DNA from 3 places in the Actinomadura sp. genome. Region 1 is predicted to be linked to each of the others. Evidence: riboswitches for the same ligand, from Rfam matches in the RefSeq annotation. Region 1 holds a riboswitch; each other region holds the start of a gene.
What was found. A riboswitch is a leader RNA that binds a small molecule or an ion and turns the genes downstream of it on or off. The one in region 1 is predicted to bind cyclic di-AMP.
Positions count from the first base shown of each region.

Region 2: another riboswitch for cyclic di-AMP. It lies ahead of ACIWVC_RS28680 (NlpC/P60 family protein); the one in region 1 lies ahead of ACIWVC_RS31280 (CHAP domain-containing protein).
Region 3: another riboswitch for cyclic di-AMP. It lies ahead of ACIWVC_RS21650 (NlpC/P60 family protein); the one in region 1 lies ahead of ACIWVC_RS31280 (CHAP domain-containing protein).

Region 1 is NZ_JBIQHY010000149.1:1,513-8,949, forward strand. It holds gene ACIWVC_RS31275 (SpoIIE family protein phosphatase) at 1-1,617, shown strand, start outside; cyclic di-AMP (ydaO/yuaA leader) riboswitch at 2,088-2,225, shown strand; gene ACIWVC_RS31280 (CHAP domain-containing protein) at 2,237-2,980, shown strand; gene ACIWVC_RS31285 (CDP-glycerol glycerophosphotransferase family protein) at 3,209-6,103, shown strand; gene ACIWVC_RS31290 (glycosyltransferase) at 6,087-7,328, shown strand; gene ACIWVC_RS31295 (acyl-CoA dehydrogenase family protein) at 7,353-7,437, shown strand, end outside.
Region 2 is NZ_JBIQHY010000119.1:10,975-18,411, reverse strand. It holds gene ACIWVC_RS28695 (RDD family protein) at 691-1,344, opposite strand; gene ACIWVC_RS28690 (RDD family protein) at 1,352-2,155, opposite strand; gene ACIWVC_RS28685 (amino-acid N-acetyltransferase) at 2,160-2,681, opposite strand; cyclic di-AMP (ydaO/yuaA leader) riboswitch at 2,974-3,154, shown strand; gene ACIWVC_RS28680 (NlpC/P60 family protein) at 3,158-4,153, shown strand; gene ACIWVC_RS28675 (LuxR C-terminal-related transcriptional regulator) at 4,378-4,608, opposite strand; gene ACIWVC_RS28670 (LacI family DNA-binding transcriptional regulator) at 5,093-6,115, shown strand; gene ACIWVC_RS28665 (cytochrome P450) at 6,172-7,398, shown strand; gene lysX (bifunctional lysylphosphatidylglycerol synthetase/lysine--tRNA ligase LysX) at 7,385-7,437, opposite strand, start outside.
Region 3 is NZ_JBIQHY010000067.1:15,601-23,037, reverse strand. It holds gene ACIWVC_RS21680 (hypothetical protein) at 1-278, shown strand, start outside; gene ACIWVC_RS21675 (NlpC/P60 family protein) at 275-1,333, shown strand; gene ACIWVC_RS21670 (MarR family winged helix-turn-helix transcriptional regulator) at 1,343-1,867, opposite strand; gene ACIWVC_RS21665 (amidohydrolase family protein) at 1,930-3,216, shown strand; gene ACIWVC_RS21660 (Mut7-C RNAse domain-containing protein) at 3,245-4,033, shown strand; gene ACIWVC_RS21655 ((deoxy)nucleoside triphosphate pyrophosphohydrolase) at 4,033-4,425, shown strand; gene ACIWVC_RS21650 (NlpC/P60 family protein) at 4,525-5,541, opposite strand; cyclic di-AMP (ydaO/yuaA leader) riboswitch at 5,549-5,696, opposite strand; gene typA (translational GTPase TypA) at 5,899-7,437, shown strand, end outside.

The DNA.
Region 1 (7,437 bases):
GGCGGCACGGCCGAGCGCCAGGCCGTCCTGTCGGACGCCGAGGACGTCCTGCGCCGGGTGGCGGCCGAGGACACCTCCGGGGACGCCGAGATCCTCGCCGAGGCGGGCGACGATCCGGTGGCGCGGGCGCTCCTGGACGGGACGCTCGACTCCTGCGCCCACCTGGTGCCGGTCAGGGGGCCCGACGGGGCCGTGGCCGACTTCCTCTACGCCGATCTCAACGACGCCACGCGGGACATGTTCGGGCGGGGCCGGGAGGAGCTGACCGGCCGGCGGCTGCTGCGCACGGATCCGGGCGCCGCGCTCAGCGGGCTCTTCGACGAGTACACCAGGGTGCTGGAGACCGGGACGCCGATGGAGCGCCCCTCGTTCATGTACTCCACCGCCCAGGGGGGCCTGTCCAGGTCGTCCCGGATGAGCGTGCGATGCGTCCGGGTGCCGACCGGGGTGTGCGTCACGTGGCGGTACCACTTCGCCGAGGACCGGGTGGCGCGGCGGCTGGAGCGGGTGGAGCGGCTGGCGCTGATCGGGTTCGGCGAGTGGGACCTGGCCACCGGCGAGGCGGACTGGACGCCGCAGATGCGCGCCAACTACGGCCTCGGCCCCGACGACGTGCCGCCGATGCCGCACGACCTGCCGAAGGCCGTGGCGGACGACGACCTCCCGCTGGTGGAGGAGGCCGTCCAGACGATGTTCTCCCGCCGCGAGCCGGTGGAGGCCGAGCACCGGGTGATCGGGCCGGACGGGACGCCGCGGCATCTGTGGCTGTTCGCCGAGCCGGTGCTGGGCGACTCCGGGCTGCCGATCTCGATCAATGTCGTCTCGCAGGACATCACCCGGCGGCGCGGCGTGGAGCGGGCGCTCGCCGAGACCCGCCGGCAGATGCTGAAGCAGCAGGCGCGGACGGCGCAGGAGCGGAAGGTGGCGGTGACGCTGCGCCGCGCGATCCTGCCGGACGAGGACGAGGTGGAGCAGCTGCCGGGCCTCGGCATGGCGGTCCGGAGCCTGGCGGCGGAGAGCACCGCCCGCATCGGCGGGGACTGGTTCGCGACCCGGGCGCTGCCGGACGGCCGGGGGCTGTTCGCCATCGGGGACGCGGCCGGGCACGGGCTCCCGGCGGCGGCGGCGATGGCGCGGACCCGGAACGGGCTGCTCGGCCTCGCCTGCACGGGCGAGCCGGCGGGACGGCTGGTGGACTGGCTGAACGAGCTGGTCGGCACCATGGACCCGCCCGCCACGGGCACGGCGATCGTCGCGCACTTCGACCCGTCCCGCCGGGTGCTGGCGTGGACGTGCGCGGGCCATCCGCCGCCGATCCTGGTGCGGGAGGGCCGGGCGGCGCCGCTGGAGGTGGTCCGCGACCCGATGCTCGGCGCGATGCCCTGGCAGTACACGACGATCACCACCCGCCTGCACCCGGGGGACCTGCTGTTCCTCTACACCGACGGCCTGGTGGAGCGCAGGGACGCGGACCTGGACGAGCGCATCGGCCGCCTCACCGAGATCCTGCAGGACTCCTCGCTGCGCCCGGACCTGGCCCTGGACGAGGTGCTGGCGCGGATGGAGTTCGACCGGGCGGCGGACGACACCACCCTGTTCGCCCTGCTCGTCGAGTGACCGACCCCACGCGCCCGCCCGCGAGGGGCGCCCGTGTGAGGTACGACTCATAGTGACCGGCGGCGAGGGCCGGCGCGCGGCGGTCCGCCGGGCGCCGGCCCTCGCCCGGTGAGCGTTCTTTACCCTTTGCTCATCGGCCGGTAAGTCCCATGGGCAAAGGGCTGAGGGCCGGTCGGGGAAAGATCGGGAACACCCCGGGGCCGGACGCTGTTGGTGAATCCTTGGAAGGGCATTGAGCGGGCATAACCGAGGTTTGTGCCTGGTTTGCTTTTCTTGAGAAGGTTGCTACCTTCTATCCGAATCCCGCAGCGCGCCCCATGCGTTGCCGCCGGCCGCGCCCAGTGCGGCCGATGATCGCGGAGCGGCACCCGCACGCGATGCGCGCCAGACGATGCGCGCCCCCCTCACCGAGACCAGTCGCTGAGGCAAATCCGAATAGTCAGCACCGCGTCCGCGGTGCGAGGCCGAGTCCGTCCCGGTCGCCACGACCGGACGGAGCCGGGGACCCAACGTTCCAGGGGTGAATCGGCGCGTCCAGAGCCGCGCCGTAGGGCTGCTTCCATGCCCGAATCCGTCAGCTAACCCGGTAGGCGCCATGGAAGACAAGGAGATTCCCTGCATGTCCGGTCGTTTCGATCGACTTTCGCTCAACCGCTTCTCGTCCGAGGACAAGGCCGTCGGCGCCGCCGTCGGGGCCGTCCTCGCCGGCGCCGTCGGGCTCGCCGTGCTGAACCCCCTCGCCGGTGGCAGCGCCGCGGCCGACGCGCCCGCCCAGGCCGCCGCCGCGAAGGGCGCCGCCGCCTCGCAGACGTCCGCGAAGACGAGCGCGGCCGAGGCCCGCGAGGCCGGCTACAAGGTGCCGCCGCGCGACGTGAAGCCGTCCGAGGTCATCAAGCTGGCCCAGAAGCAGGTCGGCATCAGCGAGGGCAAGGGCGGTCAGACCAAGTTCCACAAGTGGTACGTCTCGACCCCGCACGCCAAGGCCACCGCCAAGCGCGACGGCGGCTTCTCGGTCAAGGCCTACAACGGCGCCCAGTGGTGCGACATGTTCGTTTCCTGGCTCGGCGCCCAGACCGGCGTGAAGAACATGGGCTGGGACGCCTACACCGTCCAGCACGCCAGCTGGTTCAAGAAGACCGACCGCTGGGGCCACAAGCCCAAGCCGGGCGCCGTCGTGTTCTTCGACTGGCAGAACGGCTCCAAGGGCGGCATCGGTGACATCGACCACGTCGGCCTCGTCGTGAAGGACAACGGCGGCGGCAAGGTCAAGACCATCGAGGGCAACAGCAACAACGAGGTGGAGAAGAAGATCCGCGACAAGTCGCAGATCGTGGGCTACGGCTACCCCGACTACGCCTCCTGACCCTCCCCGCACCCGAAGGCGCCCGGCTCCCCGGCCGGGTGCCTTCGGGCTTTCCGGGCGGTCTGCCCCCATGTCTCCGGTGAAGTCGGGTAATGCGAAGCGTTGACAGCCTTTGATCCCTCTTGGACCTCACTGAGGCTTTCCAGGAAAGGAATCCCTGGCGGACGCGCGTCCGGCCGGCGCCCCGCGGCGCCCGGCTCGGTCCCCGGCGGAACGGGAGGGATGCCCATGCGGCTGCGCCCGGATGTCAGCGTGGTCGTGATCGCCTACAACGACGCCCGGCGGCTTCCCCGGGCGGTCGCCTCGTCGCTGGCGCAGTCGCTCGGCGGCGTGGAGACCGTGATCGTGGACGACGCCAGCACCGACGGCACGGGGGAGGTCGCCGACCGGCTCGCCGCCGCGCATCCGGGACGGGTCCGGGCCGTGCACCTGCCGGCCAACTCCGGCGGCTGCGGCCGTCCCCGCAACACCGGGATCGAGGCGTCGGCCGGGCGCTACCTGATGTTCCTCGACAGCGACGACCTGCTGGACCGGCACGCCTGCCTCAACCTGCTCGCCGCCGCCGAGAGCACCGGCGCCGACCTGGTCTCGGGGCTGTGCGACCGGATCTTCCTGGACGTCCCCGAGGGCGCGAAGGGGCGCATCCGCCCCTGGTATCCGTGGCTCTACCGGAACAGCGCCGTCTACGGGTCCCTGGCCGAGAACCCCGACCTGCTCTACGACACGCTCTCGACCAACAAGGCGTACCGGCGCGGCTTCCTGGAGGAGCACGGGCTGCGGTTCGTCGAGCGGCTGCACTACGAGGACCTGCTGTTCACCGCCGAGGCGTACCTGGCGGCCCGCCGGACCGCGCTGATCCCGCACCGCGTCTACCACTGGCACGTCCGGCAGCGGACGGCGGCGCCGTCGATCTCCAACCGGCGGGCCGAGCTGGCCAACTTCGCCGACCGGCTGGAGATCCACCGGCGCATCGACATGCTGTTCACGCTGCGCGGCGCGCACGAGCTGCGGCGCGCCAAGGACGTGAAGTTCGTCAACCACGACCTGCTGCTCTACCTGCGGGAGCTGCGCGACCGCGACGCCGGCTACCGGGACCGCTTCCTCGATCTCGCGGCCGCGTACCTGGCCGAGCTCGACCCGCGGGTCTTCGAGCTGGCCAACCCGATGCCCGCGATCGCCGCGTACCTGATCCGCGAGGGGGACCACGCGGCCGCGCTCGCCGCCGCCGAGTACCGGCCCGCCGAGCGGCCCGAACTGCGCGCGCGGCTGGTGGAGCGGGACGGGCGGGTCTTCTGGGGCGCGCACCGGCCGCGGGGGAGCCTCGGCCGCCGGGTCCTGGACGTGACCGGCTTCGGCTTCCACGTCCGCCCGCTGAAGGACGTGCGCCCGGCGAACACGGTGACGCGGCTGGAGATGCGGGGCGGCCGCCTCCACCTGGCCGGGCACGTGCTGAACCCGCTCGGCCGGATCCCCCCGGACGCGGACCTGGCCGCCACGCTGGAGTTCTGCGACCGGCGCCGCCGCGCGCGCAAGGCGCGGGCCCGCGCCGCGATCCGGCACGAGGGGGAGCGGCTGGCGTGGCGCGCCGAGCTCGACCCGGCCCGGCGGATCCGGCCGGTCGGGTTCATCGACCCCGTCTGGGACGTGCGGCTCCGCGTCCGGGCGGACGGCGAGGAGATCGTCACCCGCCTCGGCGAGGGCCGCGGGTCGCCGTCGCTGGCGGGCGTCGGCCTGCCCGTCCGGCCCCGGCTGACCCGGATCGCCGCGGACCGGCTCCGCTCCTACGTCACCGACGGCGGGCACCTGGCCTTCGCGCTGGAGACGGCGAGCCCGTGGGCGCGGCTCGCCGGGGCCGCCGCGCTGCGCGCCGCCCGCTCCCCGGCGGGACGCCTCGCCTGGCGCCGCGCCCGGGGGATCGGGACGAGCGTGCGCCGCCGGCTGACCGCCCGCAAGACCAAGATCGCCGTGTTCAACCGGGTGCTGAGCCGGCTGCCCGTCCGGCCCGGCCTGGCGGTCTTCGAGAGCCACCTCGGCCGCCACTACTCGGACAACCCGAAGTACATCTACCGGGAGCTGCGCAGGACGGGCCGGCCGGTGACGGCGGTGTGGGCGTACGCGTCGTCGCCGAAGGGGTTCCCGGACGACGCCGTGCTGGTCCGGCGCGGCTCGTGGGCGTACTTCCTGGCGCTGGCGCGGGCCCGGTTCTGGGTGGACAACCAGGGCTTCCCGGAGGGACTGCGCAAGCGTCCCGAGACCACCTACATCCAGACCTGGCACGGGTCGGCGTTCAAGCTGATGGGCCTCGACCGGCCGCGGCTCAAGAGTGGGCCGGCCGCCGAGCGGGACCGGCTGCGCCGGATGGTGGAGCGCTACGACTGCTTCCTGGTGCGCTCCCGGCACGACGCCGAGACGCTGTGCGCGGGCCTCGGGGTCTGCTCCGAGCTGCTCCCGGCCGGCTACCCCCGCAACGACCCCCTGGTCAACGGGGTGGACGGCGATCCGGAGCTGGCCGCCGAGGTCGCCTCGCTGCGCGCGTCCCTCGGCCTGGACGGCGGGCGCCGCGCCGTGCTGTACGCGCCGACGTTCGCCACCGGGCCGAAGGGGCGCCCCGTCAAGCTGCTCGACCCGCCCGTCGACCCGGACGTGTTCGCGCGGGAGCTGGGGGAGGAGTACGTGCTGCTCGTCCGGCCGCACTACCTGTGCCGGGCCAACGTCCCGCCCGGCGCCCGCGCGGTCATGCGGGACGTCGGCGCCGTGCCCGACGTCACCCCGCTGCTGCTGCTCGCGGACGCGCTGGTCACCGACCACTCCTCGATCATGTTCGACTTCGCGCTGCTGGACCGGCCGATCATCCTGCACCTCCCGGACGGCCGGGACCGCACCGCCGGCTACTTCGACCTGGACCTGCACGGGCCCGGGCCGATCACGCGCACGGAGGAGGAGCTCGTCGCCGCGCTCGCCGGCCTGGACGCGGTGGACGCCGCCCATGCGGCCCGGCGCCGCGCGTTCGCCGCGCGCTTCGGCGAGCACGACCGGGGCACCGCCGCCCGGACGGTGGTGGACCGCTACTTCCCGGCCGCACGGCCGGGCCGGAGGGGGAGGGGCGATGGCGGCACCGCGTGACGTGTTCATCGTGTGCAACAACACCGACGAGATGGGCGGGCTCCAGCGCTGGGCGCACCACATGGCGCGGCTGCTGGCCGGGCGCGGGGACCGCGTCACGCTCATCGGCATCACTCGCAGCGCGGAGCCCTGCCACCACGGGCGCGACGGCTCCTACGCCGTCGAGGTGCTGCACCGGGAGTGGCGGCCGCCGGTCATCGCGTGGCGCCCGGTGAAGCCCGTGCAGCACCTGAACGCCGTGGCGCGCGCCCGGGAATGGCGGCGGGCCGCGGCCCAGCGGCGGGGCGCCGCCCGGCTGTCGGAGCTGTTCGCCGCCGCCCGGCCGGGCTCGGTGATCATCGTGGCGCAGGTGTGGGCGATGGAGTGGGTCCGGCTGGCCGACACGGCCGGGCTGCGGGTCGTGGCGATGAGCCATGAGTCCTACGGGGCCACCCGCAGGTCGACGCGGTACCGCAGGGTCAAGGAGCACTACGCGGACGCCGACCGGATGCTGGTCCTGACCGCCGAGGACGCCGACGCCTGGGCCCGGGACGGCATGACCAACGTCGACTACATCCCGAACCCGCTGCACGTCACCCCGGCCGTCAACCCCGTGCTGGACCTTCCTGTGGTGGCCTGCGTCGGGCGCCTCTCCTACGAGAAGGGCGTGGATCTGCTGCTGGAGGCGTGGGAGCCGATCTCCGCGCGCCGTCCAGAGTGGCGGCTTCGCATCTACGGCAGCGGCCCGGACGAGGAGGAACTGCGCGCCCGGGCGGCCGGGATGGAGTCGGTCGAGTTCCGGGGCGTGGTCGCCGATGTCGGGGAGGCGCTCGCCGAGGCGTCGGTGTTCGCGCTGCCGTCGCGGGCGGAGGGCTTCCCGATGTCGGTGCTGGAGGCCATGGCGTACGGGCTGCCGACGGTCGCGTTCGACTGCGCTCCCGGCGTCCGCGCGCTGATCGAGGACGACCGCGGCGGCGTCCTGGTCGAGCCGGGCGACACGGCCGCCTTCGCCGCGGCGCTGGAACGGCTCATCCAGGACCCGGAGGCGCGCCGCGCCCTGGGCGCGGAGGCCCGCGCCTCGGTGCTGCGGTTCCACCCGGACGCCGTGCTCGCCCGCTGGGACCGGCTGTTCGACCTGCTCCACCGGGACCTGCCGCCGGCCTCCCCGGAGCGGGCGGCCGGGCCGGCCGCCCGGCCGGCGGCGGGACGGGAGGCCGAACCCGCGCTGGGGAGTGATTCTTTCTAACAACTGTTTGGTAGAGTCCGTGGCGTGAACCAGAACGAGTCGCCGCGGGACCGCGAGTTCCGCGCCGAGGTCCGCGACTGGCTCCGGTCGAACCTGCAGGGCGAGTTCG
Region 2 (7,437 bases), on a different contig from region 1:
GCGCACCTGGGGAGACCCAGGACGACGCCTGGGCACGCATGGACGCGTGTATGCCCGAGGGGTCCCAAGGAACGGAAAGCGGAGATCATCGCGCTGACCGGCTGATGTTGCCCGATAACCGGAAGGAGGGCGGTGCCGAAAGTCGGTTCCGCCCGCGCCGGGCGGGAAGTCGCGGCCCCGCGCCGCCTCTCGGCGATGCGGCCGATGCCGCCGCCGCGCCGGCCTCCGGAAAACGGCCGATTGGGGCACAATCCGACTGGCCGGTAACCCACTTCTCCCACATCCGGTCCAGAAGCGGCGGGGTGAACGTGGTCCACGAACCGGCACCGTGCGCGTGGGCGCGCGAAAGTCCGTTCCGCAGTGAGACCGCGTCCCGTCCAGAGTTAGTCCAGTACCGCCCGACAAGCGGCATCCCCGGCCCCATGGCAACGGCGCGCGAGGAGTCTTTCAATCCGGAGGGGGTGTCCGGGAGGCGGCACATCCCGCCTTGATTCAGGGCCGTAACCGGAACGAGCTGGGATTCGCCTTGCGAACGCGGACGGTCCGAAACAGACCGGTCCATCCCAGTGGAAAGCATGTAGAAGACAGGCGAAAACCCTCGTCCCGCGATGGATCGCGGGACGAGGGAACGGGATCGTCTACCGGAAGCGCGCCTGAACGCGCCTGAGAGGGCCGCAGAAGGCCGGAGAATCAGGGGCGCGAACGTTTTACCACGACGGTCCCCGCGAGCCTGTCGTGGACGGCTTGGCGCCGCGTCCCCTCGAACATGAGCCCGGCGTTCGCGACCCAGAAGACGCTCGCCAGGAGACCCGCCACGGGAATCGGGCGCGCGGCGATCGGCAGCGAATAGACCGCGGCGCGGAGAACGGACTGCAGAACGCCCGGATGAGCACCGGCCTCCGCCTCGCCGCCCGGAGGCCCGGCCGATCGCGCGGGCGCGCCCTCCTCGGATGCGGCGCCCTCAGGGGCTGGCTCAGGCGCGCCCTCGGGCGCGGGCCCCTCGGGAGCGGTCACCGGCACGAATCCCGGCACGGAAAGGGGCAGGATCCCGGCGCCGCCCGTGCCCGCCGGCTCCTCCGCGTCCGCCCCGCCGGACTGGACGGCCGGCAGGGCGGCGACGACTTCGATGCCCGCGAAGCGCTTGCCCAGCGTCCGGCCCCAGAGGGCCAGCTGGACCGCTTCGTAGAGCAGCATGCACCCGGCCACGGCCGGCGGGGCGACGACGTCCACCGCATGCCCGGAGAACAGTTCGCGGACGACGAGGACGACGGGCACGCCGACGATGAGCGTGTCGACGACGCGCGCCAGCAGGCGCTGGCCCGGTTCGGCGAGGTCAGCCGCCATCGCGGCCCTACTCCGCGTACTCGGTGTACTCGGTGTACTCGTCGTACGTGCCGCGCTCGTCGATGACGAGCGTGTCGGCGAAGCGGTCGTGCAGGGCCTGGTGCAGGGGCTGGTCCCAGATCGCCCACAGGTAGGCCATCAGGCCGCCCACCCAGACCAGTGCCATCCCGTAGGCGGCGTACTCCCACACCATCACCGCCAGGACGAGGAAGAAGAAGACACCGATCTGGTAGCCGATGTGGACGATCCCCGCCCGCCACACGGCCTGCGTGGTGGTCATCGGCCGCCCCACAGGACGCGCCTGCACGATGCCCAGCCCCATGACGCGTTTGCCCAGCGTCCGCCCCCACATGGAGAGCTGGACGGCCTCGTAGAGGAACGGCAGCACCGACATGACGCAGAACAGCGTGAAGATGATGGGCCAGTTCCAGATGCCGCCCTCGTCCTGGTCGCTGCCGCTCTTGTCGCCGAGCCCGAAGGCGGCGACCGTCACGGGCAGGATGAGCGCGAAACCGAAGACCGCGACGAGGGCGTTGTCGAGGAGCCGGGCGCCGGCCCGCCGGAGGATCGGGGCGAGCTGCGGTTCGTCGCCATGGGAGCCGCCGTACTCGCCGTAGGACGCCTCGTAGGTCTGCCCCCAGCCCTGTTGAGGCTCCTGCCACTGCTGCTGGGGCGAGGGCTGCTGCCACTGCTGTTGTGACGGCTGCCGGGGCTGCTGCCACTGGGGACCCTGGTACGGGGGCGGGGGGCCGTAGGAACCCTGCCCCTGCGGCGCTCGGTAACGCCGACCACGGTTGGGGGAATCGCTCATTGGGTCAGTCCTCCAGGCGAAGCAACATCCGGGTGTTGCCCAACGTATTCGGCTTGACCCGGTCGAGGTCCAAGAACTCCGCGACGCCTTCGTCGTAAGAGCGGAGAAGCTCCTCGTACACCTCTGGCGCCACCGGAGTCCCGAGGATCGGCTGGAAGCCGTGGCGGCCGAAGAACTCCACCTCGAAGGTAAGGCAGAACACCCTCCGCACGCCGAGTTCCCGCGCGGTGTCGAGCAGCCGGGCGACGATGCGGTGCCCGATGCCGCGTCCGCCGTACCCCTTGTCCACGGCGACGGAGCGGACCTCGGCGAGGTCCTCCCACATCACGTGGAGGGCGCCGCAGCCCACGACGCGACCCGGCTCCCCCTGCCGGACCTCCTCGGCGACCCAGAACTCCTGGACGTCCTCGTACAGCTTCACCGTCGACTTCTTCAGCAGGCGTCGCCCCGACCCGGCGTACAGATCGACCAGCCTGCGGATCTCCTGAACGTCGGCGGTGCGGGCACGCCGGATCACGACCTCCACAAACAGGCGAGATTATCGAACACCTGGTCTTATCGAACGCACGCGTAGGCAGACGTGCCGCGGCCGCCTTCCAAGAAGAACTAGATAGAAACAACTAGGCACGGCTATCGGCGTTCGAAAAGTGACGCGCACCACAGCTCCCCGTTACTGAACGTGCTCGGCGCAACACGCGCCTCGCCGCACGACCTGCGATTTCACCTGTTCTGGTTGGCATCCCTTGCGCGTTCCGTTAGTGTCCATCGCTGACGTCGGCCACCCGCAGAACGGAGGCCGCACCGCCGAGTCCCGCGGGTCGCAACCAGCGCCCCGGGGAGCCGGGGACCCACTTTCGGAGCGTTCGGGGATGCGTCCCCCGGACCGGCGCCGTCAGGGGTGAATCCGCAACGCCGCGGCACTGCCCGCGCATGCTCGCGGACGGGCTGCTCCGGCCCCAACCCGTCAGCTAACCCGGTAGGCGGACGAGGAGAGGAGAATTCGTGCAGCAATCGCGGCCTGCATCTCTTTCACGTTTTCGCGGCCGCGCGGTCACCGTCGCCGGCGCGCTCATCGCCCTGACGGCCGCACCGCACGTCATCGCCCCGCAATCCACCGCCGTCGCGCACGCCGACCCGAAGCCGTCCACCAAGGAGCTCCGGTCCCAGGCGTTCAAGCTCGCCGACCAGCTGGAGCAGCTGACCGAGCAGTACAACGGCCTGAAGGTGAAGCTGGCGCAGTCGCAGCGCGCCGCCAAGGTCGCCGCCGAGAACGCCGAGCGGCAGGAGAAGGCGCTCCAGGCCATCCGCCAGAAGGTCGGCGCGCTGGCCGCGACCAGCTACATGCAGGGCGGCTCCGATCCCACGGTCTCCTTCGTCGCCTCCCAGGACCCGCAGGCCGTCCTCGACCAGGCCGCCACCCTCCACTACTTCGCCAAGCAGGACAGCACCAAGGTCCTCGGGCTCATGCAGGCCATGCAGGCCGCCCAGCGCGCCCGCAAGTCCGCCGAGGCGCGCGCCAAGCAGGTCAAGGACCTGCGCACCAAGCTGGAGTCGCAGCGCAAGAAGGTCACCGCGGCCTACGAGAAGGTGCGCGGCACGATCGTCAAGCGCGACCCGACCCAGCTCGCCAAGCTGCCCGTCATCGGCACCGGCAAGGCCGCGCAGGCGCTGCGGTACGCCATGACCAAGCTCGGCCGCCCGTACGTCTGGGGCGCCGCCGGCCCGAACAGCTTCGACTGCTCCGGCCTGACGATGTGGGCCTACAGGCAGGTGGGCATCAACCTGCCGCACTACACCGGCAGCCAGTGGAACGCGGGAACCCACGTGTCGCGCAGCCAGCTGCAGCCGGGCGACCTCGTGTTCTTCTACTCCGACCTGCACCACATGGGGATGTACGTCGGTGACGGCAAGATGATCCACGCGCCCCAGACGGGTGACGTCGTGAAGATCGTGCCTCTGGCCGGTCGTCCCTTCGCCGGCGCCGTCCGGGTCGCCTAGCGGCCCTTGCCCCGGAACGGCCTTGCCCGGTCACCCGTGCACATGGTGAAGAGACCCATCGGCGTGGGCTTCGAACACCGTCCGCGGCGACGCCTCCTGCAGGGACCTACCTGCCAGGGCGCCGGCGCCGCCGCTGCGGGGTCGGACGGGATTCGACCGTGTTCGCCGCCTGGATCTCTCGGTGACGCTCGCCCGTCCCCTGGCGAGCGTCGGGGTGGAGCCGGCTAGATGAGCTGCCTCCGGGCCGCCCACACCACGGCCTCGATAGGGGTGTTGACCTCCAGCCGGTCGCAGATCGTCCGCAACCGGCGCCGCAGGGTCCGTGCGCTCAGCTCCAGCTTGCGCGCCGCCACATCGGCGGTGACACCGCTCGCGATCTGTGCGAGCAACCGGATCTCCTCCTCGCTCAGCCCGAAATCGTCGGTGCCACGACGTGCGAGTGTGGCTGTTTCCACTCCGTCCTCCCTCGTCCGTGGTGATGACCGCGGGGATGCAGCCGTCCGCTGCACAGGCACGGGTTGGGCCTCTGTACGCGTTGGGTTGCCGGGTCCGGAGCCTTCCGGACTTAGATCATCGGGTTCCTTTTCTGTCTCGCGCGCTTGGCCGGAGGTGGCCGCCTGGCCGATTGCGGGGTCGTTCGGGGGAACTCCGGGTGACGATTCACTCGTTGGTCGTCCGAGGGAGACGGGATGAGATCGCCAGCCATCCGCACCCGTCCCTTCTCGTCGAACTCGCCAGATCTCGCCGCGGACCAAGATCGTGAATCGTTTCAAGCTACGCTTCGGCTCGGAACGCTAGGCGGCCGGATCCGGCCCGTCAAGCGTTGTCCAAATGCGCTACGCGTCCGTTTAGTGACGCTGCGTAGTCGCAGCAGCGGACACATGCCGTGCATAACGCCACTACCTGGGGAAACTCTCCCGGGTCGGGACGAGGAGCGAGTTGCCACAGACCAGTATTCGTGAGGTCGCGAGGCGTGCTGGAGTCTCAGTTGGGACCGTTTCGAATGTCCTAAACCGGCCAGACCTCGTGGCCGAAGCTACCCGTGACCGCGTGCGCGCGGCGATCGAGGAGCTCGGATTCGTGCGGAACGAGTCCGCGCGCCGGCTCCGCCGGGGCCCCGAGCGCACCGCGGGCGAGTTCGGCGACCAGCCGCGCCGGGCCTTCGGCATCGTCGTCGAGGACCTCGCCAACCCGTACGCGTCCGATGTCGCGCGCGGCGCCGAGGCGGCGCTGAACGCGGCCGGCCATGACGCCCTCTGGCTGTCCAGCGACCACTCCTCCGCCAAGGAGCGCCGCTCCCTGGAACTCCTGGAGGAGCAGCGCGCCGCCGGGGTCTTGATCATCCCGGTCGGGCTGGACCCGGGGGACATCTCCCGGTTCCGCGCCGCCGGCATGAGCGTGGTGCTGATCGACCGCGACTCCTCGCACGCCTGCTCGGCCCGCGTCGACCATGTCGCGGGCGGCGAGATCGCCGCCGCGCACCTGCTCGGCATCGGCCGGGCGCGGATCGTGTTCGTGACCGGCGTCCCTGAGCCGCAGCCCTGCGTGGAACGCCGCGACGGCGCCGCCCGGACGATCGTCGAGGCCGGGTTCGGCAAGCCCGCCACGCTCGTCCAGGACGCCCTGAGCCCCACCGAGGGGCAGGCCGCCGCCCACGCGGTGATGGCGATGTCGCCGCGCCCCGACGGCGTGTTCTGCGCCAACGACCTGCTGGCCATCGGGCTGATCAACGAGCTGACCCGGCTCGGCGTCCGCGTCCCGGCGGACATCGCCGTCATCGGCTACGACGACATCGAGCTGGCCGCGAGCGCCGCCGTCCCGCTGACCACGGTCCGGCAGCCGCGCCGGGAGCTGGGCTGGGAGGCCGCCGAGCTCGCGCTGGCCGAGATGGCCGAGGGCAAGTCCCACCAGCACCGCCAGGTCGTGCAGCGCCCCGAACTGGTCGTCCGCGAAAGCGCTTAACGCCCCGTCCCCGTCACCCTGTTGACATCTCGTCTGATTTCCGGGTGACTGGGGGCATGGAGGACAGGACGGGGCAGGTCGTCGAGGTCGAGGCCGCGGCGGTCCTCGGGTTCGATCCGGGGGATCCGGCCTTCCGGGCCGACCCCTACCCGCACTACCGCCGCCTCGCGCGCGCCGGGAGCCGCCTGCACCGGACGGACGTCGGCCTCCGCGTGACCACCTCCCACGAGCTGTGCGAGCGGGTGCTGCGCGACCCCCGGTTCGGGCACCGGCCCGAGGGCGGCGGGCTGTGGCGCGAGTCCCGCGCCCGGAACCGGTCGTTCCTGACCATGGACCCGCCCGACCACACCCGGCTCCGGCGGCTGGTCAGCAAGGCGTTCACCCCGAGGCTCGTCGAGCGGCTGCGGCCGCGGGTGGAGGCGCTGGTCGACGAGCTGCTGGACGGCGTGTCCGGCGAGGTCGACCTGATCGCCGCGCTGGCCTACCCGCTGCCCGTCATCGTGATCAGCGAGATGCTCGGCGTCCCCGCCAGGGACCGCGACCTGTTCAAAGGCTGGTCCGACAGCCTCGCACGCGGCCTCGACCCCGACTTCCTCCTGCCGGAGGCCGAGATCCGGCTGCGCGAGAAGGCCCGTGAGGAGTTCGCGGTCTACTTCCGGGAGCTGGCCGCCCAGCGGCGCCTCCGGCCTCGGGACGACCTCGTGAGCGCGCTCGTGGACGTCTCCGACGGCGGGGACGTCCTGTCGGAGGAGGAACTCCTCGCGACGTGCGTGCTGCTGCTCGTGGCAGGGCACGAGACGACCGTGAACCTCATCGGGAACGGCGCTTTGGCGCTGCTCCGCGACCCCGCGCAGCTGGAGCTGTTCCGGCGGCACCCTCAGAACGTCCCGGCCGCCGTTGAGGAGCTTCTGCGCTACGACCCGCCCGTCCAGCTCACCCTCAGGGCCGCTTTGGAGGACGTCGACCTCGACGGGACGCTCATCGAACGCGGGAAGCTCATCCTGCTGCTGACGGGTGCCGCCAACCGCGACCCGTCCGTGTTCGACGATCCGGACCGGCTGGACCTGACGCGCTACATCGAGGGACGCGACGCCCCGCGGCACCTTTCGTTCGGCCACGGCATCCACTTCTGCCTGGGGGCGCCCTTGGCCCGGCTGGAGGGCCAGGTCGCGCTCAGGAAACTGTTCGAACGCGACGTGGCCCTCGCCGGGCAGGACCTCGTCTACCGGGACAACCTCGTCCTGCGGGGCCTGCGCGACCTCCCGGTCGTCATTCGGGCTTGACCAGCGGGAAGAGGATCGTCTCGCGGATGCCCTTGCCGG
Region 3 (7,437 bases), on a different contig from region 1:
CGCAGCAGCTCGGGCAGGACGCCGCGGCGCCCGGCCTGGTGGAGGAGCGCCGCCGCGAGAAGGTCGTCGCGCAGGGGTCGGCGTCCCTCGACCAGGTGCGCACCATCGAGAACAACTCGATCATCTTCCTGGTGACGGGCCGCCGGCAGCAGACCAAGGGCGGCAAGGAGAGCACCGAGAGCAAGCAGTACGCGGTGACCGTCGCCCGCGACGGCGGCTCGCTGAAGGTGTACTCGTTCGCGCCCGCCGACGCGGGCCAGGCGGGTGACACCGGATGAGCCCCCGCCGGTTGCTGTTCGCCGGCGGCCTCGGCGTCGCCGCGACGCTGTTCGTCGCGCTGGTGTTCGTCCCGATCCTGTTCGGCGCGAGCCAGTTCATGTTCGGCGGCGGGGTCGGCGGCGGCGACTGCGTGGACGTCGCGGGCGCGGACGCGCAGCCCGCCGAGGCCGACGACGCGAAGGCGATACCGGCGAACTACCTGAAGCTGTACCAGGAGGCCGGCAAGAAGTACGGCATCCCGTGGAACGTGCTGGCCGGCATCGGCAAGGTCGAGACCGACCACGGCCGGTCGACGCTCCCCGGCGTCAGCAGCGGGGAGAACTACGCGGGCGCCGGCGGGCCGATGCAGTTCCTCGCCGCGACGTTCAGGGAGTTCGGCGTCGACGGCGACAAGGACGGCAAGAAGGACCGCTACGACCCGGAGGACGCGATCCCGAGCGCCGCCGCCTACCTCAAGCACAACGGCGCCCCGCAGCGGATGAAGACCGCGATCTTCCAGTACAACCACTCGTCGGACTACGTGGACCTCGTCCTCGACTGGGCGAAGCGCTACGCCGGCGGCGAGTTCAAGGTCGTCCAGGCGAACGGCATCGACTGCGGGGACGACGAGCTGCCCGCGAACATCGGCGAGCTCGTCCAGACGATCATCGAGTTCGCGCTGGCGCAGCGCGGCAAGCCGTACGTGTTCGGCGCGAACGGCCCGGACGCGTGGGACTGCTCCAGCCTCATCCAGGCCGCCTACCGGCAGGTCGGCCTGGCCATCCCGCGCACCACGTTCGAGCAGTGGCCGTTCGGCGTGAAGATCGCCAAGGGCAAGGAGCAGCCCGGCGACCTGGTGTTCTTCAACTCAGGCCCGGGGACGTCGCCGAACCGCCCCGGGCATGTCGGGATGGTCATCGGCAAGGGCAAGATGATCGTGGCGAGCTGCTCGACGTGCGTGCCCGCGATCGGCGTGAAGTCGTACAAGCGGTCGGACTGGGTGGGCGTGACCCGCCCGCTCGCGCGGCCCGACTTCAAGCAGAAGGTCAGCGAGCTGGCCGCCCGGCGGCCCTGACCCGCGGCGTCAGCGGAACCGCCGGCCGCCGGCCGCCAGCAGGATCTCGCGGAGCGCGTCCGCGGCGGCCCGCACGTCCCGTTCCGGCACCCGCGCCATGACGTCCTCGTGCGCGTCCCCGGCCGCCTTCAGGGCGCGCTCGGTGACCCGCAGCCCGTCCGCCGTGAGCCGCACGAACCGGCTGCGGGCGTCGCCCGCGTCGGCCTCGCGTTCGATGTAGCCGACCCTGTGCAGCCGCTGCAGGACGTTGCTCGTCCCGCCCGAGGTGAGGAACGCCGACCGCGTCAGCTCGCTGGGCCGCAGCCGGTAGGGCTCGCCCTCGCGCCGCAGGACGGTCAGCACCTCGAACTCGGCGTAGGTCAGCCCCAGGTCGGCGAGGGCGGGCCGCATGGCCTGCTGGACGAGCATGGCGATGCGCCCGGCCCGCTTGCCGACCTCCAGCATCGCGATGAGCGGCTCGGACAGCCCGTCCCGCCGCCACGTCGCGGCCACCGCGTCGACGTCGTCGCGGCGCTCCCCGTCGTCTCCCTGCACGTCCCCGAGGATACTGACTCGCCATATTGCTTTCTTAAAAGCTTTTCTTTAAGCTTTCTCGCATGACACCGACTGTACTCCTCCGGAACGGCGTCGTCATCGACACCGCACCCGCGCCCACCGTGCTCGGGAAGGCCGACGTCCTGGTCGAGGACGGCCGCATCGCCGCGGTCGGCCCCGGCCTGGCCGCACCGCCGGACGCCGAGGTCGTCGAGGCGGCGGGGAAGCTCGTCCTGCCGGGCTTCGTCGACACCCACCGCCACACCTGGCAGGCGGGGATCCGCGCGACCGTCCCCGACGGCACGCTCCCCGCCTACCTGGAGCGCGTCCTCGGCGAGCTGGCGCCCCGCTACCGCCCGGACGACGTGTACGCCGGGACGCTCGCCGGCGTGCTGGAGTGCCTCGACTCCGGCATCACGACGCTGGTCGACTGGTCGCACATCCAGCTGAGCCCCGGCCACACCGACGCGAACGTCGAAGCGCTCCGCGCATCGGGCATCAGGGCGGTGTTCGGCTACTGCTACGGCGGCGACGGCGGCCCCGGCGCGCTGGCCGCCGAGACCCGCCGCGTCCGCGGCGAGTACTTCGACGCGCCCGCCGGGACGCTCACCATGGCGATGGCGGCGCTCGGCCCGGAGATCGCGGGTGAGGAGCGGGCGCTGGCCGAGTGGCGGCTGGCCCGCGACCTCGGCCTGCCGGTCACCGTCCACATGGGCGGCCACGGGCCCGAGAGCGCCGCGCGCGGCCTCGCCTTCCTCGCGGACGCCGGGCTCCTGAAGCACCCGACGACCTACGTCCACGCCAACCACTACACCGGCGAGGAGTTCGAGCGGATCGCCGGCAGCGGCGGGACCGTGTCCGTCGCACCCGCGATCGAGGCGGCGCTCGGCATCGGCCCCCCGCCCACCGGACGGGCCCGGAACGCGGGCGTCCCCACGGGCCTCGGCGCCGACACGGTCGCGAGCGGGCCGGGCGACATGTTCAGCATCATGCGGGCCGCCTACTTCCTGGAGCGGGGACGCCCCGGCGGCGCGGGCCTGGGGTTCACCGCCGCGGACGCGCTGCGCATGGCCACCATCGAAGGGGCCGAGGTCGCCGGCCTGGCGGACGTCACCGGGTCGCTGACCCCCGGCAAACACGCCGACATCCTCGTCCTCAGCGTCGACACCGGCACCGCCGCGGCCCACGACCCCATCGCGGCGGTGGTCCTGTCGGCGGACACCCGCAACGTCGACACCGTCCTCGTGGGCGGCCGGGTCGTCAAGCGCGGGGGAGTGCTCGGCGGCCACGACGTCCCGGCCCTGCTGGACTCCCTCTCGGAGTCCGCCGCGCGCCTGACCCGCCGATAATCGCACGGGAAAGCCGGGGGCGCGTGGCATGCTGATCGGCGTGGAGCCCGAGATGACCGTCCGCGTCGCGGACGAACTGCTGATGTTCCTGCCCGCCACCCGGCGCAAGAGCGTGAACCAGGTGCCCTGCGACGGGACGTCGACGCTGGGTCACCTCGTCGAGTCGCTCGGGGTGCCGCTCACCGAGGCGGGCCCGATGACCATCGGCGGCGAACCCGCGGAGCCGTCCACCCGCCCGCGCCCCGGCGACGAGGTGCACGTGGCGGCGGTGCCGCGCCCCCAGCCCGTCCCGCTGGAGCCGGGCCAGGACGCGCCGCGCTTCCTGCTGGACGTCCACCTCGGCACGCTCGCGCGCCGCATGCGCCTCCTCGGCCTCGACACCGCCTACCACAACGACATGGACGACCCGGCGCTGGTCGTCCAGGCCAACGAGGAGCGCCGCGTCCTGCTCACCCAGGACCGCGGCCTCCTCCGCCGCCGCGCCCTCTGGGCGGGCGCCTACGTCCGCGGCTCCCGGCCCGACGACCAGCTCCGCGACCTCCTCGACCGGTTCGCGCCCGTCCTGCGCCCCTGGACGCGGTGCACCGCCTGCAACGGCGAGCTCGTCCCGGTCGACAAGCGCGAGGTCGAGGGCGGCCTCGAAGCCGGGACGCGCCGCAGCTACGACGTCTACGGCCGCTGCGCCGGCTGCGGGCAGGTCTACTGGCGCGGCGCGCACGGCGGCCACCTGGAGGAGATCGTCCGGGAGGCGACGCGGCTGGTCGGCGCCGCACGGGACGGCGGCAGGCCGGAGGCCGCCATGACGGAGAGGGGCTGATGGCCATCGCTCTCGTGGTCGTGGGCGCGGCGATCATCGCCGGCGGGCGCCTGCTGAGCGCGCAGCGGGCCGAACCGCCGCACATGGCGGGCGGCTGGGAACTGCCGGGCGGGAAGGTCGACCCGGGCGAGTCCGACGAGGACGCGCTGGTCCGCGAGTGCGACGAGGAACTGGCGATCAAGATCCGGCTCGGCCGCCGCGTCGGCGGCGACTGGACGCTCAGCGAGCGGGCGCTGCTGCGCGTCTGGACCGCCGAGATCATCGAGGGCGAGCCCCGGGCCCTGGAGCACCTGGCCCTCCGCTGGCTGACCCCGCCGGAGTTCTACGACGTCGACTGGCTCCCCGGGGACCGCCCGGTGATCGACCTGCTCGCCCGGGAGCATTTCAGCTGAGGCCCGGCCGCACTCCGGGCGTCGGATCGCGCGGATGAGTTCGGGGGCTTCCTGCCGCGCCGCAGGAAGCCCCCGACATCCGTGGGGGCGCCGCGCCCGTCAGGAGATGCGGTTGGCGCCCGCGTAGTCGGAGCGGTCCGACAGCTTGGAGATTTTCACCACGTCGCCGGTCTGCGGAGCGTGCAGGAACTTGCCGTCGCTCAGGTAGATCCCCATGTGGTGCAGGTTGCTGCCGAAGTACACGAGGTCGCCAGAGCGCAGCTGGCTGCGCGGCACCTTCGTGCCGAGCTGGTAGAGGTCGCCGGTGTAGTGGGGCAGGCCGGGCTTGCCGACCTGGGCGTAGGCCCACACGACGAGGCCGGAGCAGTCGAAGCTGTTCGGGCCGGCGGCCGCCCACACGTAGGGGGAGCCGATCTTGCTGTAGGCCTTGCGGGCCATCTTGGCGGGCAGGCCCGAGCCCTTGATGCTGGCGGTGAGGCCGGTGCGCGGGTCGCGGGCGTGCGTGGTGGAGAGCTTGTCGAGGCGCTTCATCACCTCAGTGACCTTGGCCTTGGCCTGCGCGCGCGCCTTCTTGGCGTCCTCCCACGCCTTCTTGACCTGCGCGGTCTTGGCCTCCGCGGTGCGCTGGGCGGCGTCGGCCCGCTGGATCTGCTTCTGCAGGGCCTTGACGGCGGCGGCCTGGTTCTGGGTGAGGTAGGCGCGCTCGGTCAGCCCCTCGGCGGAGCCGTCGGAGCCGAAGATCGCGTCGGGGGCGCCGGCCATGTAGGTGGCGGCGGCCATCCGCCCGAGCTGCTCGCGGGCCGGGCCGGCCTGGGCGCGCAGCACCTGCGCGTTCTTGGTGGCATCCTGCTCGGCCTTCTGCGCCGCCTTCAGGTCCACCCGGGCCTTGTTGTACTTCTCGGTGAGGATCTCGGCCTCTTCGTTCAGCGCCTTGAGGCTCTTGCGCAGGCCCTTCTCCGTCGTCGGCGTCGGGCTGGGCGCGGTCGCGGCGGCGGCCAGGCGGAGCGGCGGCGCGGCGTGGGCGGCGACGGGGGCGGTGGCGCCGAGGCCGGTCAGGAGCAGGGCGGCGGTGGCGGCGGGCGCGAAGCGCCGCCGCCGGCGGGGGTCCGGTGCCAAGCCGGTGTTCTCCTCTCCTCACGCGCCTACCGGGTTAGCTGACGGGTTCGGGCCAGGAGTCGCCCTACGGCGCACCGCCCTGCGGCGCGTCGATTCACCCCGAGGGTTGGGTCCCCGGTTCTCCCGGCGGGCGGGAGATTCGGCGTGCCGGTCGCAGCCCCGGGGGGTGGGGCTCCGGACGACCGGATCTCGGGCAGATTACAAAGGATGAGCAAAGTTGGCGAATCGGGGCGCGTGTGACCGCGTGTGAAGGGTGGGAGGACGCGGCCGGGATGGGCCGGGCACCGCGGCGCGTAGAATGGAGTGCTGCCGCTTTTCTGCGGCGACTCTCCTGAAACCTCACGCAAGGTAACCCGCATGCCCATCTCCACCCGCGACGACCTCCGGAACGTAGCGATCGTCGCCCACGTCGACCACGGGAAGACGACGCTGGTCGACGCAATGCTCTGGCAGTCCGGGGCCTTCCGCGAGAACCAGGACGTCGACGACCGGGTCATGGACTCCAACGACCTGGAGCGCGAGAAGGGGATCACGATCCTCGCGAAGAACACCGCCGTCCGGCACAACGGGCTGACGATCAACATCATCGACACCCCGGGCCACGCCGACTTCGGCGGCGAGGTCGAGCGCGGGCTGTCCATGGTGGACGGCGTCGTCCTGCTGGTGGACGCCAGCGAGGGGCCGCTCCCGCAGACCCGGTTCGTGCTGCGCAAGGCGCTCGCCGCGCGGCTCCCGGTGATCCTCGTCGTGAACAAGACCGACCGTCCCGACGCCCGCATCGACGAGGTCGTGGACGAGACGTACGAGCTGTTCATGGACCTCGACGCCGACGAGGACCAGATCGACTTCCCGATCGTGTACGCGTCCGGCCGGGCCGGGCGGGCGTCGCTCGACAAGCCCGCCGACGGGGAGATGCCCGCCAGCGCCGACCTGGAGCCGCTGTTCCAGGTCATCACCGAGACGATCCCGGCGCCGTCCTACGACCCGGACGCGCCGCTGCAGGCGCACGTGACGAACCTGGACGCCTCCAGCTACCTCGGCCGGATCGCGCTGTGCCGCGTCCACGCCGGGACGATCAAGAAGGGCCAGCAGGTCGCCTGGTGCCGGCACGACGGCAGCATCGAGCGCGTGAAGATCACCGAGCTGCTGATGACGGACGCGCTCACCCGCAAGCCCGCCGACGACGCGGGGCCGGGCGACATCATCGCGATCGCCGGCATCCCGGAGATCATGATCGGCGACACCATCGCCGACCCCGACGACCCGCGCCCGCTGCCGCTGATCACCGTGGACGAGCCCGCGATCTCCATGACGATCGGCACCAACACCGGGCCGATGGCCGGCCGCGAGAAGGGCACCAAGGTCACCGCCCGCATGGTCAAGGACCGCCTCGACCGCGAGCTGGTCGGCAACGTGTCGATCAGGGTGCTGCCGACCGAGCGCCCGGACGCGTGGGAGGTGCAGGGCCGCGGCGAGCTGGCCCTCGCGATCCTCGTCGAGAACATGCGCCGCGAGGGCTACGAGCTGACCGTCGGCAAGCCGCAGGTCGTCGCGAAGACCATCGACGGCCGGAAGCACGAGCCGGTCGAGCGGCTCACCGTCGACATCCCCGAGGAGCACCTCGGCGCCGTCACGCAGCTCATGGCCGTCCGCAAGGGCCGCATGGAGCACATGACGAACCACGGCACCGGCTGGGTCCGGATGGAGTTCCTCGTCCCGGCGCGCGGCCTGATCGGGTTCCGCACCGAGTTCATGACCGAGACGCGCGGCACCGGCATGGCGCACCACGTCTTCGAGGGCTACGAGCCCTGGTTCGGCGAGCTGCGCACCCGCCCGTCCGGGTCGCTGGTCGCCGACCGCGCGGGCGCCGCCACCGCCTACGCGATCACGAACCTG